3 regions of the Salinivibrio sp. ML198 genome follow, and region 1 is predicted to be linked to each of the others. Evidence: predicted binding sites of a transcription regulator. Region 1 holds the regulator's gene; each other region holds the start of a gene.
What was found. Region 1 encodes CRP, which controls carbon source genes, mostly activating them, when cyclic AMP is high. Its sites were predicted from a motif close to TGTGANNNNNNTCACA; they were not measured.
Positions count from the first base shown of each region.

Region 2: gltB (glutamate synthase large subunit) is a predicted target of CRP. The motif match lies at 1,698-1,713, and genes of this name have one in related genera.
Region 3: BZG25_RS09005 (glycogen/starch/alpha-glucan phosphorylase) is a predicted target of CRP. The motif match lies at 2,455-2,470, and genes of this name have one in related genera.

Region 1 covers NZ_MUEZ01000007.1:13,857-18,128, forward strand. The annotation lists gene BZG25_RS06190 (hydrolase) at 1-511, shown strand, start outside; gene BZG25_RS06195 (YheU family protein) at 620-838, shown strand; gene BZG25_RS06200 (phosphoribulokinase) at 895-1,764, shown strand; gene crp (cAMP-activated global transcriptional regulator CRP) at 2,014-2,646, shown strand; gene BZG25_RS06210 (ABC transporter substrate-binding protein) at 2,777-3,643, shown strand; gene BZG25_RS06215 (DUF1338 domain-containing protein) at 3,711-4,272, opposite strand, start outside.
Region 2 covers NZ_MUEZ01000004.1:67,684-71,955, forward strand. The annotation lists gene BZG25_RS03780 (diguanylate cyclase) at 1-1,183, opposite strand, end outside; gene gltB (glutamate synthase large subunit) at 1,798-4,272, shown strand, end outside.
Region 3 covers NZ_MUEZ01000010.1:113,638-117,909, reverse strand. The annotation lists gene BZG25_RS09005 (glycogen/starch/alpha-glucan phosphorylase) at 1-2,276, opposite strand, end outside; gene malT (HTH-type transcriptional regulator MalT) at 2,782-4,272, shown strand, end outside.

The DNA.
Region 1 (4,272 bases):
TGCCGCCTGCTCGATGCGTATCCAGCAAGGCTTTTCCCGTATTTATCAAGCCTATTTATTGCGCTCGATGCGACAAACCCTAGCGGAAAAGCTCACACGGCATCAGCAAGTAGGCCGATGGCACGCGGGGGAGCGCCCGGCGATAAACACTCTGTTCGAGTTCGACCAAACCGTCACCGCTCCGCTTCATGGCTTTGACGATGCCCTCCACTATTATCGCGCCTGCAGTGGTTTATCGGTGCTCGACACCATCAAGGCCCCACTGGCGATTATTCATGCCAAAGACGATCCTTTTATGACCGACGCGGTGATCCCTACGTCCCCGTTACCCGCAAACATTGATTACCAACTCACTGAACATGGCGGCCATGTTGGCTTTGTCGCCGGTAGTTGGCGACAGCCACAGTTTTGGCTTGAGCACGCCGTCCCCCACTGGCTTGCCACTTATCTACCCGTACCATCACCTCATTCGGATCGTGTGAGTGACACGCGCACGATCAAGAAAGCGTAGAGAACCACTGCATTACGCGGAATGATCGGGTAAAATGCGAGCCAATTCACAACATTCACATCAGGCACCCTAGCATGCCATCCTGAGATCGATAAAAGGTGATGTAGTATGATGGTTCCATGGCAATCGATTCCCGACGAGACACTCACAGGTTTAATTGAGCATTTTGTGTTACGGGAAGGAACCGATTATGGTGAGCAAGAAGTCAGCTTTGCACAAAAAGTGGAGGACGTTCGCCAACAACTGCAATCCGGAGAAGCCGTGATTGTGTATTCTGAGTTGCACGAGACAGTGGATATTCGTCGTAAAGCAGCACTCGGATCCTAGCATCGCAGTACTCGCCGTATCGCGATACAAATTCAGACTGAATGACAGGGCGCGTCATGTCGGCTAAACATCCAATTATTGCGGTCACCGGCTCGTCAGGGGCCGGCACCACCACCACCTCGGAAGCCTTCCGAAAGATGTTCCAAATGATGAACATCAAAGCGGCCTGGCTAGAAGGGGACAGCTTTCATCGCTTTACCCGTCCCGAAATGGACGTCGAGATCCGTAAAGCGCGTGAGCAAGGTAAACATATCAGCTATTTTGGCCCCACCGCCAACGACTTCCCTCGGCTGGAACAGTTTTTTCGTGAGTATGGTGACCAAGGCACCGGGAAGTACCGCCGCTACTTACATACCTTTGATGAAGCGGTGCCCTATAACCAAATGCCTGGTACCTTCACGCCATGGCAAGACTTGGCCGACAATACCAATGTATTGTTTTACGAAGGGTTGCACGGCGGCGTGGTCGACGGTGACGTCAACGTTGCGCAGCACGTCGATCTCTTGATTGGTATGGTCCCCATCGTCAACTTAGAGTGGATTCAAAAATTTGTCCGTGATACGCGCGATAGAGGCCATTCTCGTGAAGCGGTGACCGACTCGATTGTGCGCTCAATGGATGATTATCTGCACTATATCACCCCGCAGTTTTCTCGCACCCATATCAACTTTCAGCGCGTTCCCACGGTAGATACCTCAAACCCATTAAATGCCAAAGGGATTCCGTCTTTGGATGAAAGCTTTGTGGTGATCCGCTTTCGTGGCATGAAAAACGTCGACTTCCCTTATCTGTTGCAAATGATCACCGGGTCGTTTATGTCGCGCCATAACACCTTAGTGGTGCCGGGAGGAAAAATGGGCTTTGCAATGGAATTGATCATACGTCCATTGATCCAGCAATTGATAGAAAAAGGCAAGATTGGCTGAGGCGTAGCGCATTCATGATGTATTACTTCTCAAGCCGTGATCTTAGCCACGTTTTTGCCAGTTTTTTAGGCGGTTGGCCTAGATCAAAATCAAGAAATCACCAACAAAAAAAGATACACTCTTGTTAACATACAGTGAGCTTGTAGCCCGCGTTCAGACTTCGTATTCTGTGCAATGATCTGATGGGTTACCCCTCAGACAAAGATAGGACGTTGTTGCCGGGCAACACATGCAGAGGAAATAAGTTATATGGTTCCAGGAAAACCTCAAACAGACCCTACACTCGAGTGGTTCCTTTCACATTGTCATATTCATAAGTATCCGTCGAAAAGCACGCTTATCCATGCTGGTGAAAAGGCGGAGACCTTGTATTACATCGTGAAAGGGTCTGTGGCCGTACTGATCAAAGATGAAGAAGGCAAGGAAATGATCCTGTCTTACCTTAACCAAGGTGACTTCATCGGTGAGCTCGGGCTTTTCGAAGAAGACCAAGAGCGCACTGCTTGGGTACGCGCCAAATCACCGTGTGAAGTGGCAGAAATTTCATTCAAAAAGTTCCGCCAGCTTATCCAAGTGAATCCTGATATCTTGATGCGCTTGTCCTCACAAATGGCGCGCCGCTTGCAGGTAACGAGCCAAAAGGTGGGGGATCTTGCCTTCCTGGACGTCACAGGGCGCATTGCGCAAACCCTATTGAACTTGGCGAAGCAGCCTGATGCCATGACGCATCCTGATGGTATGCAGATTAAGATCACCCGTCAGGAAATTGGCCAAATCGTTGGCTGCTCACGCGAAACAGTGGGACGTATCCTTAAAATGCTGGAAGAGCAAAACCTCATTTCCGCACACGGTAAAACCATCGTGGTATACGGCACACGCTAATCGCGCCGCTCTCTGTATCACCAACCGACGCCCTGGCGTCGGTTTTTTTATCTCCATTATCTGGCAAGCACGCGGATTGCTTCTACACTCAAAACGACATGGTTAACATAAAATTAACAAGGTGTCGTTTATGAAAAAACTCATGATTACCCTCACCGCCTTCGCGCTCTCTGTGTTTTCAGTCCATGCTGCGTCCAATACGACGATTGTCCACCCCGAGCCACGCGCCGGCTCGGCGCTTGATCTCTATGCCATTGAGCTCATCGAGTTTCTTGCCGAAAAGTCGGGAGAATCTGTTACCTTACAAGCCTTTGACGGCCAAATTGGCTCTCAATCTCGTAAGGTGGAAATGCTCAAGCAAGGCAAGCTCACCGTCGACTGGCTTGGTGCCGACCGTACACTGGAAGCTGAATTGATCCCCGTTCGCTATCCCGTGTTTCGTGGCTTACTCGGCCACCGCCTGTTTATTACCAACCAAGCCACCGAGCCCCAACTTGCTCAGATAAGTAGCGCGAGTGACTTGCAGTCTCTTACTATGATTCAGGGACAAGGTTGGGCCGACGTCAAGGTGCTTAACTCAGCGGGATTTCGCGTACGTGAAATATCGAGCTTTGAAAACATTTTCAAAGTGGTTGATACGGGCCGGGCCGATCTCTTCCCTCGTGCCTTGATTGAGCCTTTTAGTGAATTAGCCGAGCGGCCGCAATACGGTAACCTGTTAGTTGACCCACACCTGATGCTGATCTATCGCTTCCCAATGTTCCTGTTTGTGTCTCCGCAACATGCTGACGTCGCCGAGATGTTAAATGGCGCTTTTGAAGCGGCGTATCAAGACGGATCATTTATCGAGTTTTTCAATAATGCGCCTTTAGTTAAGGAAACCTTTGAAAAGGCGAACATTGGTGAGCGTACTGTCATCCGAGTCGACAACCCGCATTTAAGCAACGAAACACAAGCGATTCCAGACACGTTTTGGCTCGACATCGAGGCTCAATAGACGATAAAAAAGGGAGCGTATCACACGCTCCCTTTTCCCATGATGTCGATAAGCAATGTGTGACGCACTAATGGGTGCTTTCAAAGATTTTGTCTGCCGAAGCAGCCACAAAACCTTGGTAGAGTTCACCATTGGGCAACACATACCGCTTAGCAAACTCGTAAAAGCCACCCGGGATGGTTTGCGTGCAATCGGAGAAAGTAACGGGCACGCGGTCAGCCATGGTGGAGGATTGCTCCAGATACACAGATGCATCCCCTTTGACTTCCCCACCTGACTCGTTAATCGCAAAGCCATTATCACGCAATCGGTTGTTCACCGAGAGGCAATCATCATGCGCATTCAGCTGATTCACACTCACGGTAAAATGGTTCGCACCATAACCGTGTGCCGCCACCCAAGACGCATATTCACTCTCTTCGGCAAGCGTTTGATAGGTTGCCCAATCAATATCCCATAGGCGGCCCTGATGGAGAAAATCGCTGCCTGTAAGTGACGACGCATCAACTTGTGCCACCAGCTTCTCAACAATCGCCTGAAGCGCGGGCGAGCATTGCTCGACCATCAACTCACTGATAAAGACTTTCGGCATCAAGGGATCGGGGTGCTCAAAATGGCAAGCCTTGAGC
Region 2 (4,272 bases), on a different contig from region 1:
ACTGTTGTTGTGTCTCTTTCCGTTCGGTGATATCTCGTGCCATCAGCAGCACAGCCGGTGCCAACGTGACCGGATCTTGAATGCGTGACTTGGTCACCTCATACCAAGTTTGCTCACCCGTATCCGTTAAAATGACATCTTCATAGGTAATGGTTCCACCCGTTTCTAGCACCTGTTTATCACGCGCTTTGTGTTGATCAAATATCTCCGGATCTACCACATATTGCGCCGGTGCATTCTCGAGCGCTTCAATGGTGGTGCCAAGCGCATCGGCATACGCTTGATTACACGCCAAGTGATAATAGTCTTGATCAAAAATACCGATAGGGTCGACACTCGCTTGGAAAATCGCACTGAGCAAGTTACTTCGCTGCTCCAGCACTTGCTCAACCGAGTGACGCTGTTGTGCTTCTTTTTGTAACCGCTCCTGCATCTGGTGCCAATTGGTCACATCATGGCTAATACTCAATGTGCCTATCACTTCCTGCTTATCATTTTTAAGCGTTGTGATATTCGTTTCCAATAAGCAGCTCTGATCATGATGTTGTGTCGCCCAGGTACGTACTGTTCGCGGCTCGGAAAGCGGCTCACCGGCTTGCCAAAGCACTGCTTCCTGCTCTCGGCCCTGCCAGAAGCGGTCAAAGGCGGCGTTCGTACCCACCACGTTTCCCTCAACATCTTGAAAGCATACGAGCTCCGCCAAGGAATTAATCACGCTTAAAAGCACACCTTGTTCTTGTTGCTGCAGGTGCCATTGCGTGTTGGACTCAGAGGCAGAAAATGAAATGAGCCAGGCACGCTTGCCGCGACAGCGGATCGGCAAGCCAGATAAGGTCACCTCAACCCGCACCCGATTCGCGCCCGGGGCTCTGACTTTGGCTTCAACATTAGAAAATGGCTGAGGCCAACGCTGCGCCACAATAAAAGCGCGCACCGCTTGCTGCTGTTTTTCATTGGCGGTTTTAAACCGGTTGTGGCTACCTACCAGCGAAAAAGACTCCACACAAGGTGCATTGGCATACAAGATATCACCATCATCGGCCGTGACAATCGCATGTGGCGTGTCTAACCCGGCCATGTAAACCCGCCAATCGGATAACGCCAGTGTCGCTCGACGCGCGCGCCAACCGTAGCCAAGCAAAGCGCCTAACACGAAAACCAAGCTAAAACTAAAAAACGCCATGCCACTCCTGTCTGCCTTATTACTGTCCTTGATCGTATTCACGCCCTACCTCACCGGCGACGTATTCTGCCACAGTTTTGATAGAACGCGTGATTGTCCTGTTCACAGCTTTGCGAATATCATTTGTTATTTTATTACATCAATTGACAGTGCTTTTTGCTATGAAAGAGAAAGCATATAACGCACCCTTCTTTATTCATCATCAAAGCTAGAATATCTACTCGAATTCGCCTTTTATTTAATAATTATTTAACAAAATGGCATAATTGCGAATAGATATTATTCATCAAGAAAACCACAATAAATACTTTTATATCAGTTGTTTACAATAAAGACATACTTCTATTGCTATGCATAAAGGATGCATATAAAAATTTGACCTTTGCAAGGTTTACCGTTAATTTGGAAGGTCGCTGAATAGCGCTTTGCCTGTGTATTCTCTGTCAATCCATCGATAAAACAGTGAGTTAGAGTGTAGATCACCGACTTTTCTCGTTAAAAAATCACAACATAACGAGCGCACAGTCACAAAGCGAATCTGTTCAGAGTGGTCAGGAGGATCACGACAATAAATGCAATCACTGCGCGTAACGCAGTAGCAAGGGAGAATTGCAATGTCGCTGTACAACCCAATGCTGGAAAAAGATAACTGTGGTTTTGGCCTTATCGCCCATCAAGAGGGGGAGCCCAGCCACAAACTGGTTCGTACTGCTATCGCTGCACTTGACCGCATGACCCACCGAGGTGGCATCAACTCTGACGGCAAGACAGGCGATGGTTGTGGGCTACTACTGCAAAAGCCCGACCGCTTTTTCCGCCTTATTGCTGAGCAAAACCAATGGAAGCTGAGCCGTCTATATGCGGTCGGCATGATTTTTCTCAGTGCCGATCCGGCAAAAGCCCAACAAGCCAAACAACGCTTCGAGCAAGAAATCAACGCTGAAACGCTATCAGTGGTGGGATGGCGGACCGTACCGACCAACCCAGATGTACTCGGGGATATCGCCAAACAGTCTCAACCGGTCATTGAACAAGTGTTTATCAATGGTCCAGCAGGCTGGCGCGCACGCGATTTAGAGCGACGCCTGTATATTGCGCGTCGCCGTGCAGAAAAAGCCTTGGCAGACGATGCTGACTTTTATGTCACCAGCCTATCCACACAAACCATTGTTTACAAAGGGTTGTGTATGCCAGCGGATCTGCCTCGTTTTTACACCGATCTCGCGGATCTGCGCCTAGAGTCATCTATCTGCTTGTTCCACCAGCGTTTCAGTACCAATACTCAACCACGCTGGCCGCTCGCACAGCCCTTTAGATACCTTGCCCACAACGGCGAAATCAACACCATTGAGGGGAACCGTCAGTGGGCACGCACACGTGCATACAAATTTAACTCCCCTTTGTTGCCTGACTTACATCAAGCCGCCCCGTTTGTGAATGAATCAGGGTCTGATTCCTCAAGCCTCGACAACATGATGGAAGTTTTTCTCGCCGGTGGGATGGACTTATTCCGGGCTATGCGCTTACTGGTGCCGCCCGCATGGCAAAATCACCCAGATATGGATGATGAACTGCGCGCATTTTATGACTTTAACTCCATGCATATGGAGCCATGGGACGGGCCAGCGGGCATCGTGATGTCAGACGGCCGCTATGCCGCCTGTAATCTTGACCGCAACGGCCTGCGTCCGGCGCGCTATGTGGTTACCAAAGATAAGTTTATTACCCTCGCCTCCGAGATTGGGATCTGGGATTACGCACCTGACGAAGTGTCAGAAAAAGGCCGCGTGGGCCCGGGTGAGCTTTTAGTGATCGATACCCGCGAAGGGAAGATTTGGCACTCAGGTGAAATCGATGATGAGCTAAAAAGCCGTCATCCGTATCGTGAGTGGCTGGACCAACATGTCCGTCGTCTCACACCGTTTGAAGACTTAGATCCTGACACCAGTGAAGGCAGCCGTAACCTTAAAGACGCCCAGCTTAAGACCTATCAAAAGCTGTTTGGGATGTCGAATGAGGAAGTGGATCAGGTCGTCAAAGTGCTGGGCGATATTGGCCAAGAAGCCACTGGCTCCATGGGTGATGATACGCCAATGGCCGTATTATCGTCGCGTCCACGCTGTGTGAGCGATTACTTCCGGCAAAAATTTGCCCAGGTGACTAACCCACCGATTGATCCGCTGCGCGAGAACCACGTGATGTCTCTGGCCACCTGTATTGGCCGTGAAATGAATGTGTTCTGTGAAACCGATGGGCACGCCGAGCGGGTCGCGTTTAAGTCTCCGGTTCTTTTGTTCTCGGATCTGGTGCAACTGCTTGAGCTGGACGATACCTATTATCGCAACAGCATTTTAGATATTAATTACGATCCGAACGAAAAAGATCTTCATCAAGCCATCCTCGATTTATGCGATCAGGCCGAGCGTTGTGTCCGTGATGGCACCGTTCTTGTGGTGCTCTCTGACCGCAGTATCAATAAAGATACGCTTCCGATTCCTGCGGCAATGGCGGTCGGTGCGGTGCAAAAACGCTTGGTTAACCAAAACCTACGCTGTGATGCCAACATCATTATCGAAACCGGCAGTGCTCGCGACCCCCATCAATTTGCGGTGTTACTCGGGTTTGGTGCCACGGCGGTTTATCCTTACTTAGCCTATGAAACACTGGCGAACTTGGTCGATATTGGCGCCGTCGATAAGCCGTATCGCGATGTGATGGTCAACTTCCGTAATGGCATTAATAAAGGCCTTTACAAGATCATGTCAAAAATGGGGATTTCGACCATTGCCTCTTACCGTTGCTCGCAGTTGTTCGAGGCGGTTGGCTTGCACCAAGATGTGATTGAGCTTTGCTTTAAAGGCGTGGCTAGCCGCATTCAAGGGGCCAATTTTGATGATTTCCAACAAGATTTGATCAACCTATCTCGCCGAGCATGGATCAAGCGTAAACCGCTTGAACATGGCGGTCTGCTTAAGTATGTCCACGATGGCGAGTACCACGCGTATAACCCAGATGTGGTGACCAACTTGCAAAGCGCGGTGCGATCTGGCGAGGCCATGGATTACAAAACCTACGCTAAAACCGTGAAT
Region 3 (4,272 bases), on a different contig from region 1:
GCCAAACACAGGTACGGGTCGCCGCTACCCATGACACTGTCAAAGACAGGACGCAACGCCCCAGGCTGACCTGGCGTAAACGTCTCATCCAACAGACTGTCCAAGGCGGCCTTCAATAGAGGCTGGCTATGATAGACCGCTTCAGGCTGATAGCCTTTTTTGCGCAACGCCGTGACGCCATCGACATCAAGACCAAAGATATAGATGTTGTCGTCACCCACTTCTTCACGGATTTCCACGTTCGCGCCATCCATGGTGCCAATGGTGAGCGCGCCGTTGAGTGCCATTTTCATGTTACCCGTGCCAGACGCTTCTTTACCGGCCATAGAAATCTGCTCAGACACATCGGCAGCAGGAATAATGATTTCCGCCATACTGACACGATAATCAGGAATAAATACCACTTTGAGCTTGTCACCGACTCGTGGATCATTATTAATGGTTTCAGCCACCTTATTAATCGCATAGATGATCGATTTTGCTAATTCATAGCCAGGTGCCGCTTTCGCAGCAAAAAAGACCACACGCGGCGCCATATCGAAATTCGGCTCATTGATGAGGCGCTGGTACAGTGAAATGACGTGTAATAGATTAAGGTGCTGGCGCTTATATTCATGCAGACGCTTAATTTGTACATCAAAAATCGCATCGGTATTTAGGGTGATATCGAGGTGCTCTTTGACCCATCCCGCCAAACGCTGCTTGTTGCGCTTTTTGACATCCATAAATGTCTTTTGAAAAGCAGTGTCATCCGCATATTGTGCAATCTGCTCGAGTTGCTCCAATTGCGCTGGCCACTGCTCACCGATTTTTTCACTGATCAAGTTGGACAAATCAGGATTACAGAACTTCAACCAACGACGCGGTGTGATGCCATTGGTCACATTTTGAATACGCCCTGGGTATAGCGCGTCAAATTCTGGGAATAAATCACGCTTAACCAACTGAGAATGCAAGGCGGCAACGCCATTCACCGCATAAGAGCCAACCACACATAAATTAGCCATGCGCACCATGCGCTCACCTTTGTCGTCAATCACAGACAACACCTGCTTTTTGGCCACATCGCCGGGCCACTTCGCTTCTACCTCTTGCATGAAGCGATGGTTGATCTCAAAAATGATCTCCATATGACGCGGCAGCAAACTGGCAATCAACGCCTCACTCCAGGTTTCCAGCGCTTCGGGCAGTAAGGTGTGGTTGGTGTAAGCAAAGGTACGACTGGCGATGGACCAAGCCTCATCCCAGCCCAGACGATAATCATCCAGCAATACGCGCATCAGCTCAGGAATAGCGATGGTGGGGTGAGTATCGTTCAACTGAATGGTTTCGTAGTCTGGTAATGCGGCCAATGCATGCCCTGCCTCTAGATGACGACGGAGAATGTCTGCTACAGAAGCTGCACTGTGGAAATACTGCTGCATTAAGCGCAATGTTTTACCCGCATCGTGGTTATCGTTGGGGTACAAGACTTTGGTCAAATTCCCTGCAGCGATGGCGGATTGCTGAGCTTGGGTATAGTCACCGTCATTAAAGGCATCAAGAGCAAACGGCGTTAACGCCCGTCCTTCCCATAAGCGAAGCGGATAGACCGTATTGCTTTGATAACCCACAATCGGCAGATCCCAGGGCATGGCCTGAATTTTCATGCCCGGCACCCACTGACGGTACGTGTGCCCTGAGTCCTCAATCACCTCTACATGGCCATAAAAGCCAATGGTTTGCGCTAAGTCAGGACGTACCACTTCCCACGGGTAACCTTCAGGCTCACGCCACGCATCCGGTGCTTCTTGTTGTGCGCCCTCTTTGAATGACTGGCGGAACAAACCATATTCATAGTGCAAGCCATAGCCGACCGCAGGATACTGTTGGGCCGCCAATGAATCCATAAAGCAAGCGGCGAGACGCCCCAAGCCGCCATTGCCCAAAGACGGATCACGCTCTTGTTCAAGTAAATCCGTTAACCCGAGGCCAAGCTCACTCACGGCATCGGCAATCGCATCGTACAAGCCCATGCTAATTAAATTGTTGCCGGTTAACCGACCAATCAAAAACTCGAGGGATAAATAGTTAACACTTTTAGCTTGTTTAATGGCTTGATCGTGTTCAGTGGCTACTAGGTCACTTGTGGTATGTTCGGCTAATGCACGGCCCAATGCGAGGTACCAGTCGCGTAGCTGAGCGGTGTCTGGCGCGTGACCTAACTGGGTTAGGTGTTGAACCATACTGATTTTAAACGCACTTTTATCAAACGCATGTTGCTGTTTTGGTGTCATGTCGTCGCTCTCGATAATGGAATGAAACCTTGATGGTTATTCATCCTGCCCAACCCGAGCACGGCAAACATCCTCCCACGTCATTCTCATCAAAGGAGGAGACCACAGGGCGTAGAGAGCCAGGTCACATAGCAATAGTGAGCCGCCTCTCATCAAATCCATGAGCAGCCCTTTATCGAGTGACCTAAGTCACGCTATGAAACAAAAAAGGCGCTACGCCCACGGTGAAAAACATCGCTTTCCTTTTGTGATTTTTGTGCGCTAACGCAAATTAAGCCCTAATAAACCGAGATGGATGTGTATCTCAATCATTAAAAAGGCCACCAATATGACGTTTAAGTGATATAAATCACAATTAAAAGGCGTAGCTGCACTAAATTGGGGCATCCGTTAAGAGATCAGGGATAGATCATAGTTTGTGCGTTTGAAGTTACATACACTGCAATCAGGATAGAGGTGCGCACCAAAAAGGTCGCACCGCATTTGCAGTGAAGGACAGTGTCTTATGTGGATCCCATCAAAGCTGACTCGGCCTGGACGGCTTTATAACGCGATATTACGCCCGCGTGTGCTCGATATTTTACAACAAGCCCCTCACTATAAGCTGGTGCTGTTTCGCTCTCCGGCCGGATATGGCAAAACCACCATGGCTGCACAATGGCTCGCGGATCAATCCAATGTCGGCTGGTTTAGCATTGATGATAGTGATAACGACAGCTTTCGCTACATTAACTACTTACTGCAAGCGCTGCACCACGCTACCCAAGAGGGCTGCGCCAACACGATAAAGCTGGCGGAAAAACGCCAATTCTCATCACTTCGTGCGCTCTTGTCTGATGTCTTTGCTGAACTGGCAGGGTTTCATGCCACTAGCTATTTGGTGTTGGATGACTATCAGCTCATTGATAACGAGGAGATTCATGAGGCGATGCGCTTTTTCATTAAGCACATGCCAGATAATCTCACTTTGGTGGTCACCTCACGCGCCAACCCTCCACTGGGCACCGCGAATTTGCGCGTACGCGACTTGATGATTGAGATCGGCAACGAGCTTCTCGCGTTCGATAACGAAGAAACGACGCGCTTTTTTAATCAACGTGTCGACGATGGCGTGGATGAATCCACGGCGAACGCATTATGCAACTACGTTGAAGGTTGGCCGTCAGCCTTGCAGCTCATTGCGATTCAAGCGCAGCACCAAAAGCGTACCCTGATGCAAAGCGCCGCGTCTTACGCTGGTTTTAACCATGCCCACCTTTGGGAATATTTGGCCGAAGAAGTGTTTGATTTGCTTGATGCTGAAACACGTCAGTTTCTCATGAAAGTCTCCGTACTAGAGATGTTTAATGACGAGTTGGTTTTCGCACTCACTGAACGCGAAGATGCATTGAATATGCTCGAGTCACTGAATCGCTATGGTTTGTTTATCTATGCGCTGGAGGGGGATAACAATTGGTTCCGGTTTCACCATTTATTCGCGGAGTTTTTGGCCCACGAGCGCCAAGCCAGGATCCCCCACCAGCAACAGCCCTTGCATAGACAAGCCGCACTGGCATGGTTGAAGTTACAATCTCCCCATCAAGCGTTGCGTCATGCACGCTACGCCAAAGACGATGCATTGTTGGCCGATATACTCAATCAGCACGGCTGGCGTATGTTTAATCGTGGTGAATTGTCGACACTAGAAGCCGCGATTATCAAGCTCAGTGATGAGCTTTTATACCAATACCCCAATTTGAGCTTACTGCGTGCTTGGTTAGCGCAAAGTCAGCACAGGTATCATGAAGTTGGCGAACTTTTAGCCAGTGCAGAAAAAGCCTATCAAACCCGACAAATCCCACTTGATATCGATTACCAAGGCAATGCCAATGCGTTGCTCGCCCAAGTGGCCATTAACGCGAATAATCCTGAGCAGGCGATGCAGCTGGCAGAAAAAGCGCTCGAGCAACTCGATAGCGCCAATTACCGAGGACGTATTGTCGCGACTTCCGTGGTT